Regions from separate parts of the Kitasatospora brasiliensis genome, predicted to be linked through region 1. Evidence: riboswitches for the same ligand, from Rfam matches in the RefSeq annotation. Region 1 holds a riboswitch; each other region holds the start of a gene.
What was found. A riboswitch is a leader RNA that binds a small molecule or an ion and turns the genes downstream of it on or off. The one in region 1 is predicted to bind cyclic di-AMP.

Region 1 (2,193 bases):
ATCAGCAGGTCGCCGGGCTGGGCCTGGGAGAGGTCCGTGCCGATCCGGGTACCGGCCCCGGCCTGCGCCTGCGAGGTGCGCGGCAGGGACACGCCCGCCTGGTTGTACGCCCAGACCATCAGGCCGGAGCAGTCGAAGGAGCTCGGGCCGGTGGCGCCCCAGACGTACGGGCTGCCGATCTTGGAGGCGGCGTACGAGAGGGCGGCGGCACCGCGCGAGCTGCCCGCGGCCACCTTCACCGGAGCGGTGGTCGTGGGGGCCGAGAGGTCGCTGCGGCCATTGTCGCGCGAGGCGCGGTCGGCGCCCTGCTGCTGCGCCTGGGCGGCGTCCGCCTTGGCCTTGGCGTCGGCGGCGGCCTTCTGCTCGGCCTGCTGGATCGCCTGGCGCTCCTGCTCGGACAGCGTGTTGAACAGGTCCTGGGCAGCCTTCAGCTTGCTCTGGACCTCCTCCTTGGAGGCCTTCAGCTGCGTGGTGGTGGAGTCCAGCTCCGCGAGCTTGTTCTGGGCCTCGGTGCGGTCCTGGTCCAGCTTGCGCTGCTGCTCCTGGAGCTGCTTCAGCTGGTTCTTCTGGGTGTCCCCGGCCTGGTTCAGCGCACCGGCCTGGTTCAGGAAGGTGTCCGGGCTGGAGGAGAACATCAGCTGGACGGTCGGCGAGATGCCGCCGTTGCGGTACTGCTCGCCGGCGATCTCGGCGAGTCCGCCCTGGAGCTCGGTCACCTGGGCCTGCTGACGGGCCACCTGGTCCTGGAGGCCGGAGACCTGCTTCTCCAGCTCCTGCTGCTTCTCCAGCGAGGCGTTGTACTTCTCGGTCGCGACCTCGGCCTGCTCGTTGTACTGGTCGACCTGCTCCTTGACCTGTTCCTTGGTCGGCTGCGGGTCGGCGTGGGCGCCGGACTGCGCGGAGAGGGCGACGGCCGCGGCGGCGAGACCGGTCATGATCGAGACGCGGGCGCGGCCGGCGGGCTTGGGACGACGATGGGACGCCACGAAGGCGGGCTCCTTCTTCCTACGTCCGCCTACCGGGTGAGCTGACGGGTTCGGGCCGGAAGCATGCCCTACGACGCCTCACGGCCGCTCCAGCGGCCGACCTGGCGCCGATTCACCCCGGAGGAACATGGTTCCCCGGCTCCGCTCCGCAGCGCCCCCAATTGCTGGGCTCCCCTGTCGGGCAGTCGCTTCGACCTGCCCCGCTGCCTCGCGAACTCGGCGGAGACCACCGCCGCCACCCTGGCTGGGCGATCGACAGTGCGGTGGTCCAAGGCTCGACCCTAGTAACTGAACCGTGATCCGTTCAAATCCTTGTCAGAAAAAAGACCGAAGATTACCCAAGTTCTTTTGTGAAAATGACCGATGGTGACCACTGGTACACGCAAGGCTGATCAGTTCTCAGCATTCGACCGCAAAAGGGTTTGAAAACCCGAACGCCACCCCCGAACGGAGGTGGCGCTGGTCACAACTGCTCGCGCGGGCGTGTCGGGCCGTCAGACCCGGCGGATGGTGTTGATCGGCATCGCGTCGGCCTTCATCACCTTCACCACGTCACCGGTGTGCGGCGCGTGGACCACCATGCCGTTGCCGATGTACATCCCGACGTGGTGCATGTCCGAGCCGTAGACCACCAGGTCGCCCGGCTGGGCCTCGTTCAGCGAGGGCACCCGGGTGCCGTAGTGGCCCTGCTCCTGCGAGGTGCGCGGCAGCGAGACGCCGGCCTGCCCGTACGCCCAGACCATCAGGCCCGAGCAGTCGAAGGTGGTCGACCCGGTGGCGCCCCAGACGTACGGCGAGCCCTGCTTGCCCATCGCCTTGGACACCGCGGTGGCCGCGTAGCCGCTGGCCGCCGGCAGGTTGCCGAGGTCCACCCGGTCGCTGCCGCGCGAGGCGCGGTCGTCCTGCGTCTCCTGGGCCTTCAGCGCGGCACGGTCGGCGGCGCTGAGCGAGTTCAGCAGGTCCTGGGCGGCCTTCAGCTTGGCGTTGACGTCCGACTTGGCCTGGTTCAGGTCCTTGGTGGTGGTGTCCAGGGAGGCGAGCACCGCGGCCGCCTCGGCCTTCTCCTGGTCCAGCCGGCGCTGCTGGTCCAGCAGCCCCTTGAGCGCCTCGGCCTGACTGGTGCTGGCCTGCTGGATGGTGGAGGCCTTCTCCAGGTAGCCGGAGGGGTCGGAGGAGAGCATCAGCTGGACGGACGCGTCGATGCCGC
Region 2 (2,193 bases), on a different contig from region 1:
GGCGGTCTTCCGCCCGGGGGTGCGCAGCGCGGTGACCAGCCCGTCCACGTACGCGTCGAAGTCGGCGGGCTTGGCGCCCGGGAAGGCCATCTTGCGCAGGTAGAAGCCCCAGGCGGCCGGCCAGTGGACGAGGGCCGCGCCCAGCAGCCCCATGGCGCCGCGCATCAGGGCGCCCGGCGGCGGGTTCTCGACGAAGGCGTCGATCAGCACGATGCCGGCGACCCGCTCGGGCGCGTCCCCGGCGGCCTTGACGACTGTCGCCCCGGTGTAGGAGTTCCCGGCGAGGACGGCGCGCTCGATGCCGAGGTGGTCGAGCAGGGCGAGCACGTCGCCGGCCAGGGCGGCCGGGCTGTAGTCGTCCCAGATCAGGGAGGACTCGCCGAAGCCCCGCAGGTCCATGGTGACGACCCGGTGGCCGGCCGCGACCAGCAGCGGGCGCAGGTGCCGGTAGGTGGCCCGGCTGTCGAGCATGCCCGGGAGCAGGACGACGGGGGTGCCCTCGCCCTGCCGGGTGTCGTCGAAGGAGATCCGGCCGCCGGGAACGGCCAGGTACTGGGTGCTCGGGGTGATGGTGCCGTTCATGGGGGTCCTCCTCGGGCCGCCGGCGCGGGGTCGGCGTTACTGCCGATAGCCATAAAGCTAAGGCTAATAGCCTTAGCCGTCAAGCGTGACCGTCAAGCGTGACCGCCAAGCGTGACCGTCGAACGCGACCGCCCGGCATCCGACTCGGCCGGCGCGTCAGACCCCTTCGACCTTGAACGGGTCGTGCTCGCTGAGCAGCTTGTCCAGCCGGGCCTGGTCGACCCGGGTGACCATCTCGTTGGACTCCTGGCGGTCCCGGATCACCTTCGCCAGCGTGAACGCGGAGGTGACGGTGTAGAGGAGGCCGAGCCCGAGGAAAGCCCGGGTCCAGGCGCCGACCGGCAGGCAGGCGATCCCGGCGGCGAGGGCGGTGCCCGACAGGGCGAAGGAGAGGACGGCCTGGACGTGGTAGGCGGCCGTGGTGCGAGTCTTCATCGGTGCGCTCATGGCGTCAGGATGCGACCGCCGGCGCGGGCCGCACATGAGTAGGTGTACTCAGATGGGCCCGGGTATGAGGGGCCGTTCGTTGACGTCCGATCACCAGGGCCTAAGCTGCTCCAAACGGGTGGCTTGGAATCAGGGCCTCCTAGGATTAACGTTTGATAACGCAGCGCGGTTGTCAACGCCGTACCCAGACGGCACCGTGCGCCGTCGCCTAATCCCGCCGGCCGGCCTCCGGGCAGGCCAGGGAGCCGGGGAACCATGTTCCTTGGGGTGAATCGGCGGGGCCCCGGCCCGGCCGTAGGAGACCTTCCTGCTCCGAACCCGTCAGCTAACCCGGTAGGCGCGAAGGAAGGAAAGGAGCGCGCCTCCGTGGCGTCGACGCATACCCAGGCACAAGCCGGTACCCAGCTTCTCGACCACCCCGGCACGGACGGCCCCGAGGACTTCGGTCCGGAGGCCTTCGGCGCGGAGGCCGAGGCCAACCGCCACCGGATGCCGCGTCAGATCCGCGGAACCTCCCCGCTGCTCGGCGTCACCGCCGTCGCCGCCACCCTGGGCGCCACCGGCTTCGCCTCGGCCACCCCGGCCGCCGCGCCCGCCGTCGAGATCCCCGACGAGACCCCGGTCGCGCTCGCCGCCGACCCCGGCCTCGCGCTCGCCGCCCGCATCCAGCACCAGGCCGACAGCCAGCGCACCGCCGCCGAGGAGAGTGCCCGGGTCCAGGCCGCGCAGGAGGCCGAGGCCAAGGCCGCCGCCAAGGAGGCCGAGGCCAAGCGCGCCGCCGAGGAGGCCGAGCGGGCCAAGGCCGCCGCCCTCACCCTCCCGGTGACGGACTACCGGCTCTCCGCCCACTACGGCCAGAGCGCCCGCTACTGGGCCCATCTGCACACCGGCCTGGACTTCGCCGCCGACACCGGCACCCCGGTCCACGCGCTCGGCCAGGGCACCATCACCTCGGCCGGCTGGGCCGGCGCGTACGGCTACCGGATCGTCGAGACCCTGCCCGACGGCACCGAGATCTGGTACTGCCACCTCTCCTCGATCACCAAGGGCTCCGGCCAGGTCGTCGCCGGCCAGCAGATCGGCAAGGTCGGCGCGACCGGCAACGTCACCGGCCCGCACCTGCACATGGAGGTCCGCCCGGGCGGCGGCGCCCCGGTCGACCCG
Region 3 (2,193 bases), on a different contig from region 1:
GGGCGGCGATCAGCACATGGATGTTCGGCGCGGCGGCGCAGGCCGCGGAGGCGGCGGCGAACCAGACCACGCCGATCAGGAAGACCTTGCGCCGCCCGTAGCGGTCGCCGAGCGCGCCGCCGAGCAGGATCAGGCCCGCCAGGGTGAGCAGATAGGCGTTCAGCGTCCATTGCAGGGACGCCAGTGTGGCGCCGAGATCGGCGCCGATCCGGGGCAGCGCGACGTTCACCACGGTGCCGTCGAGCATCGCCATGCTGGAGCCGAGCACCGTCGCCAGTAGTACCCAGCGACCCTGCGCGGTGCCCAGGCGCAGGGTGCCGGCCTCGGAGGTGGCCACGGGCGAATCCTGCGTTGTCCGGGGCGTACGTGACAAGGGTCACCGGTGGGCGTGTTGGCCGGATGCGGTGGGTGAGCGGGCGGGTGCGCGGTGTCGTGAATCTCGGCGCAGGGTCGTGGATCAGTGGCCGGGAGTGAATGGGTTGTGTACGTATCGTGTGGTCGGGCCTGCGGAGGGTCACCGGGGGGCGGGGGGTCGTCGCCGTTTCAAGAGATCGACATTGCTTCACCCGAACGGATGGGTTTTAGTTCAGCGACCGCCCGGCCAGTCCGGACGGATCCGCCGGGTGGAACGCCGAGTCCTGCCGCTGCCCGGTGGTTCGAAACGAACTCTGTACGGCAGGAGCGGGGGACCCACAGGTAAGTCGCCGGACCGGAGTTCGCGCCTCAGTGCGCGGGCGTCCAGGACCGGCTCGGGGTGAAGCCGCGCATGCGCGGCCGGGCAACTCCAGCCCGAACCCGACAGCTCACCTCGCAGGCGTCGGAGAGGAAAATTCCATGCCTGCTCAGGCTCGTCGTATCGCCCTGCCCCGCGCCGCCCGCATCGGCATCGCCACCGCCGTCACCGGTGTGTCGTTCGCCCTTCCGCTGGTGACCGCGATCAGCGCCCAGGCCCACCAGGCTCCGGCTGCTCCGGCCGCGCAGGCCGCTTCCGCCGCCAAGTCGGCCGCTCCGGCCGCTTCCGCCGCGTCGGAGAGCTACCGCGTCGTCAGTGGCGACACCCTGTCCAAGATCGCCGACGTCAAGGACGTCGAGGGCGGCTGGCACGCGCTGTACGAGCAGAACCGCTCGGTCGTCGGCGCCAACCCGGACCTGATCTTCCCTGGCCAGCAGCTCGCGCTGCCGGGCCACGCCGCCGACGCCGCCCCGGCGAAGCCCGCGGCCCCGGCCAAGCCGGCCGCCCCGGCGACCCAGGCCGCCGAGCCGCAGGCCCAGGCCCAGGTCCAGGTGCGGACCGAGGCCGCCCAGCCGGCCGCGCAGCTCCAGACCCAGCTCCAGGTCGCCACCCCGACCCAGGCCGTGACCGCCACTCCGGTCGCCGCCGCCACCTCCGGCTTCGTCGCCCCGCTGGCCAACCCGAAGCTGGGCACCGCCTACGGCGTGGCCGGCTCGATGTGGGCCTCCGGCCACCACACCGGTCAGGACTTCGTCGCCGCCACCGGCACCCCGCTGCGCGCGATCGCCAACGGTGTCGTGGTCAAGGCCGGCAACGGTGGTGCCTACGGCAACGAGGTCGAGATCAAGCTCGCCGACGGCCACTACGCCGAGTACGCGCACCTCTCCAAGATCGGTGTGAAGATCGGTCAGAGCGTCACCGCCGGCCAGCAGATCGGCCTCTCCGGCGCCACCGGCAACGTGACCGGCCCGCACCTGCACTTCGAGATCCGCAACGGCTCGGAGTACGGCTCGGACATCAACCCGGTCGCCTTCCTGCGCGCGCACGGCGTCGCGCTCTGAGCCTGAGGCTCGGCAGTAGGAACCAGGAACCACCGCTGCTGCGGGCGAACCGATCCTCCGGGATGGTCATGTCGGGTGACCGCTCGACCGGGTGATCGCCGCACGGCGGCCATGGGCGCGGGACACGCCCAGGCCGGCCCGGCCGTACGGGGAACTCCTCGTACGGCCGGGCCGGCCGCTGTCGTTCCCGCTCCGTTCGACCCGTCGAACGCGGCGTCAACTCCGGTGCGCGGGGCGTCGATCGCCGGTGTCGCGGGCTTCGCGGCCGCGCGATGCTGTCGGACGGTCAGCGCCCGGCCGGTCCGGCGGGCGGGCGGGTCCGGGAGTCGAGGAGGCCGGATGGCGGTCCGGAGCGAGGGCGTGGCGGGGGAGACGGCCGGGCGGGAGCGGTCCGGGCCC
Region 4 (2,193 bases), on a different contig from region 1:
TGCGACATGCTCGGGGTGCCGGCCGAGGACCAGGACGACTTCCGCGACTGGGCCGGAATGATGATCCGACATGGCGGCGGCCAACGTGGCGGTGTGGGGCGCGCGGTGAAGCGGATGCGGGCGTACCTGCTGGAGCTGATCCACCGCAAGCGCGCCGACCTCGGCGACGACCTGATCTCCGGTCTGATCCGGGCCAGTGACCACGGTGAGCACCTGACCGAGAACGAGGCCGCGGCGATGGCCTTCATCCTGCTGTTCGCCGGCTTCGAGACCACCGTCAACCTGATCGGCAACGGCACCTACGCGCTGCTGCGCAACCCGGAGCAGCGCCGACTGCTGCAAGAGTCGGTGGCGCGCGGGGAGAGCGCGCTGCTGGAGACCGGGATCGAGGAACTCCTGCGCTACGACGGGCCGGTGGAGCTGGCCACCTGGCGGTTCGCGACCCGGCCGCTGACCATCGGCGGGGTGGACATCCCGGTCGGCGATCCGGTGCTGGTGGTGCTGGCCGCGGCGGACCGCGACCCGGCCCGGTTCGCCGACGAGAACACCCTTGACCTGGCCCGGAAGGACAATCCCCATCTGGGGTTCGGGCACGGCATCCACTACTGCATCGGCGCTCCGCTCGCCCGGCTGGAGGGGCGTGCCGCGCTGGCCACGCTGCTTTCCCGGCTGCCCGATCTGCGGCTCGCGGAAAGCCCGGAGAATCTGCGCTGGCGCGGTGGCCTGATCATGCGTGGCCTGCGCGAACTGCCGGTGGAATTCAGCCCGGAGAGCCGCTCGCCGCAGGGCCCTCCGGATGCTCCTCGGCACTGACGAAACGTCGCCAACCGGCAGCAAACGGGGGTGTGAACACCCATCAACCGGACATAACACCGCACTTTGTAGGCGGGTGAACACGTGCCGTAATCCCGGTGTGATATCGGTGATATGAGCTTGTGATTCATCTGAAGATCTGTCTACTCTCCCTGGAGTTCGCAGCTGCGGACCTCGTGCGCGGAACGCCGAATCCTGCCCGCCGCGCACGGGAAACCGACCAGAACCCTGGGCAGGGGCGGGGGAACCAGGTTTGTTGCCGTCCCCACGGCTTGGGGTGAAGCCGCCCAGCGGAAACGTTTCCGCGTACGGCGGCCGGGCCACCTCCCGGTCCGAACCCGACAGCTCACCTCGCAGGCGTGCGGAGAGGGACCTCTTCATGCTGTTCGTTGGAACTGGCCGCCACCGTCGTCGCACCCAGGCCGAGAAGGCCATCGCCGTCGCCGGTGTGGCCGGCGTCGGACTCGCGATGCCGCTCCTCACCGCCACCGGTGCTTCCGCCGCCCCCGTCTCCACCTGGGACGCCGTCGCCCAGTGCGAGAGCGGCGGCAACTGGAGCATCAACACCGGCAACGGCTTCTACGGCGGCCTCCAGTTCACCTCCAGCACCTGGAAGGCGTACGGCGGTGGCGCCTACGCCCCGCAGGCCAACCAGGCCAGCAAGGGCCAGCAGATCGCCGTCGCCGAGAAGGTCCTGGCCTCGCAGGGTCCGGGCGCCTGGCCGGTCTGCTCCAAGAAGGCCGGTCTGACCAAGGGCGGCGCCGCCGCCGCGGTCGACACCTCCGGCAGCAAGGCCCAGTCGGCCCCGAAGCAGCAGGCCCCGAAGCCCGTCAAGCCGGCCGAGAAGCCCGCTCAGCAGCAGGCCCCGAAGGTGGCCCCGAAGCCGGCTCAGAAGCCCGCCGCGCCGCTGGTCCAGCAGGCCGCCCCGCAGCAGCAGACCCACCAGACCCCGGGCTTCTCCGGCAAGGCCGGCTGGGACGCCGACGCCAAGGTGTACTGGTACCAGAACAACGGCGCCTGGTACTGGACCAGCCACCAGAGCGTCTACCAGCAGTACGCCGGCCAGGCCGCCGCCCAGCCGCAGTACGCCCCGCAGGCCGCCACCCAGCAGGCCCCGCACGCCGCCGGCCACGACTACACCGTCCGCGCGGGTGACACCCTGTCGACGATCGCCGCCGCCCAGGGCGTCTCCGGCGGCTGGCAGGCGCTGTACCAGGAGAACCACGCCACCGTCGGTGGCAACCCGAACCTGATCCTGCCGGGCCAGGTGCTGCACCTCGCCTGAGCCGACGTCGGGCGGCCACGCCCGATCGCGGCGCACGGATGAAAGGGGACCGGTTTCCTACCGGTCCCCTTCGTCCGCGTTCGCCCGCCCCAGGG

Region 2: linked by a shared signal. The riboswitch ahead of QWJ13_RS07930 (M23 family metallopeptidase) and the one ahead of QWJ13_RS05280 (C40 family peptidase) in region 1 are both predicted to bind cyclic di-AMP.
Region 3: linked by a shared signal. The riboswitch ahead of QWJ13_RS16795 (M23 family metallopeptidase) and the one ahead of QWJ13_RS05280 (C40 family peptidase) in region 1 are both predicted to bind cyclic di-AMP.
Region 4: linked by a shared signal. The riboswitch ahead of QWJ13_RS22255 (LysM peptidoglycan-binding domain-containing protein) and the one ahead of QWJ13_RS05280 (C40 family peptidase) in region 1 are both predicted to bind cyclic di-AMP.

Annotation. Positions count from the first base shown of each region.
Region 1 covers NZ_JAUOOW010000001.1:1,161,741-1,163,933, forward strand. Annotated here, with positions in the region: gene QWJ13_RS05280 (C40 family peptidase) at 1-986, opposite strand, end outside; cyclic di-AMP (ydaO/yuaA leader) riboswitch at 997-1,150, opposite strand; gene QWJ13_RS05285 (C40 family peptidase) at 1,481-2,193, opposite strand, start outside.
Region 2 covers NZ_JAUOOW010000002.1:24,784-26,976, reverse strand. Annotated here, with positions in the region: gene QWJ13_RS07940 (alpha/beta fold hydrolase) at 1-582, opposite strand, end outside; gene QWJ13_RS07935 (YiaA/YiaB family inner membrane protein) at 739-1,029, opposite strand; cyclic di-AMP (ydaO/yuaA leader) riboswitch at 1,225-1,383, shown strand; gene QWJ13_RS07930 (M23 family metallopeptidase) at 1,396-2,193, shown strand, end outside.
Region 3 covers NZ_JAUOOW010000004.1:150,135-152,327, forward strand. Annotated here, with positions in the region: gene QWJ13_RS16790 (MFS transporter) at 1-337, opposite strand, end outside; cyclic di-AMP (ydaO/yuaA leader) riboswitch at 693-832, shown strand; gene QWJ13_RS16795 (M23 family metallopeptidase) at 835-1,794, shown strand; gene QWJ13_RS16800 (APC family permease) at 2,134-2,193, shown strand, end outside.
Region 4 covers NZ_JAUOOW010000005.1:607,521-609,713, reverse strand. Annotated here, with positions in the region: gene QWJ13_RS22260 (cytochrome P450 family protein) at 1-813, shown strand, start outside; cyclic di-AMP (ydaO/yuaA leader) riboswitch at 1,022-1,187, shown strand; gene QWJ13_RS22255 (LysM peptidoglycan-binding domain-containing protein) at 1,193-2,098, shown strand.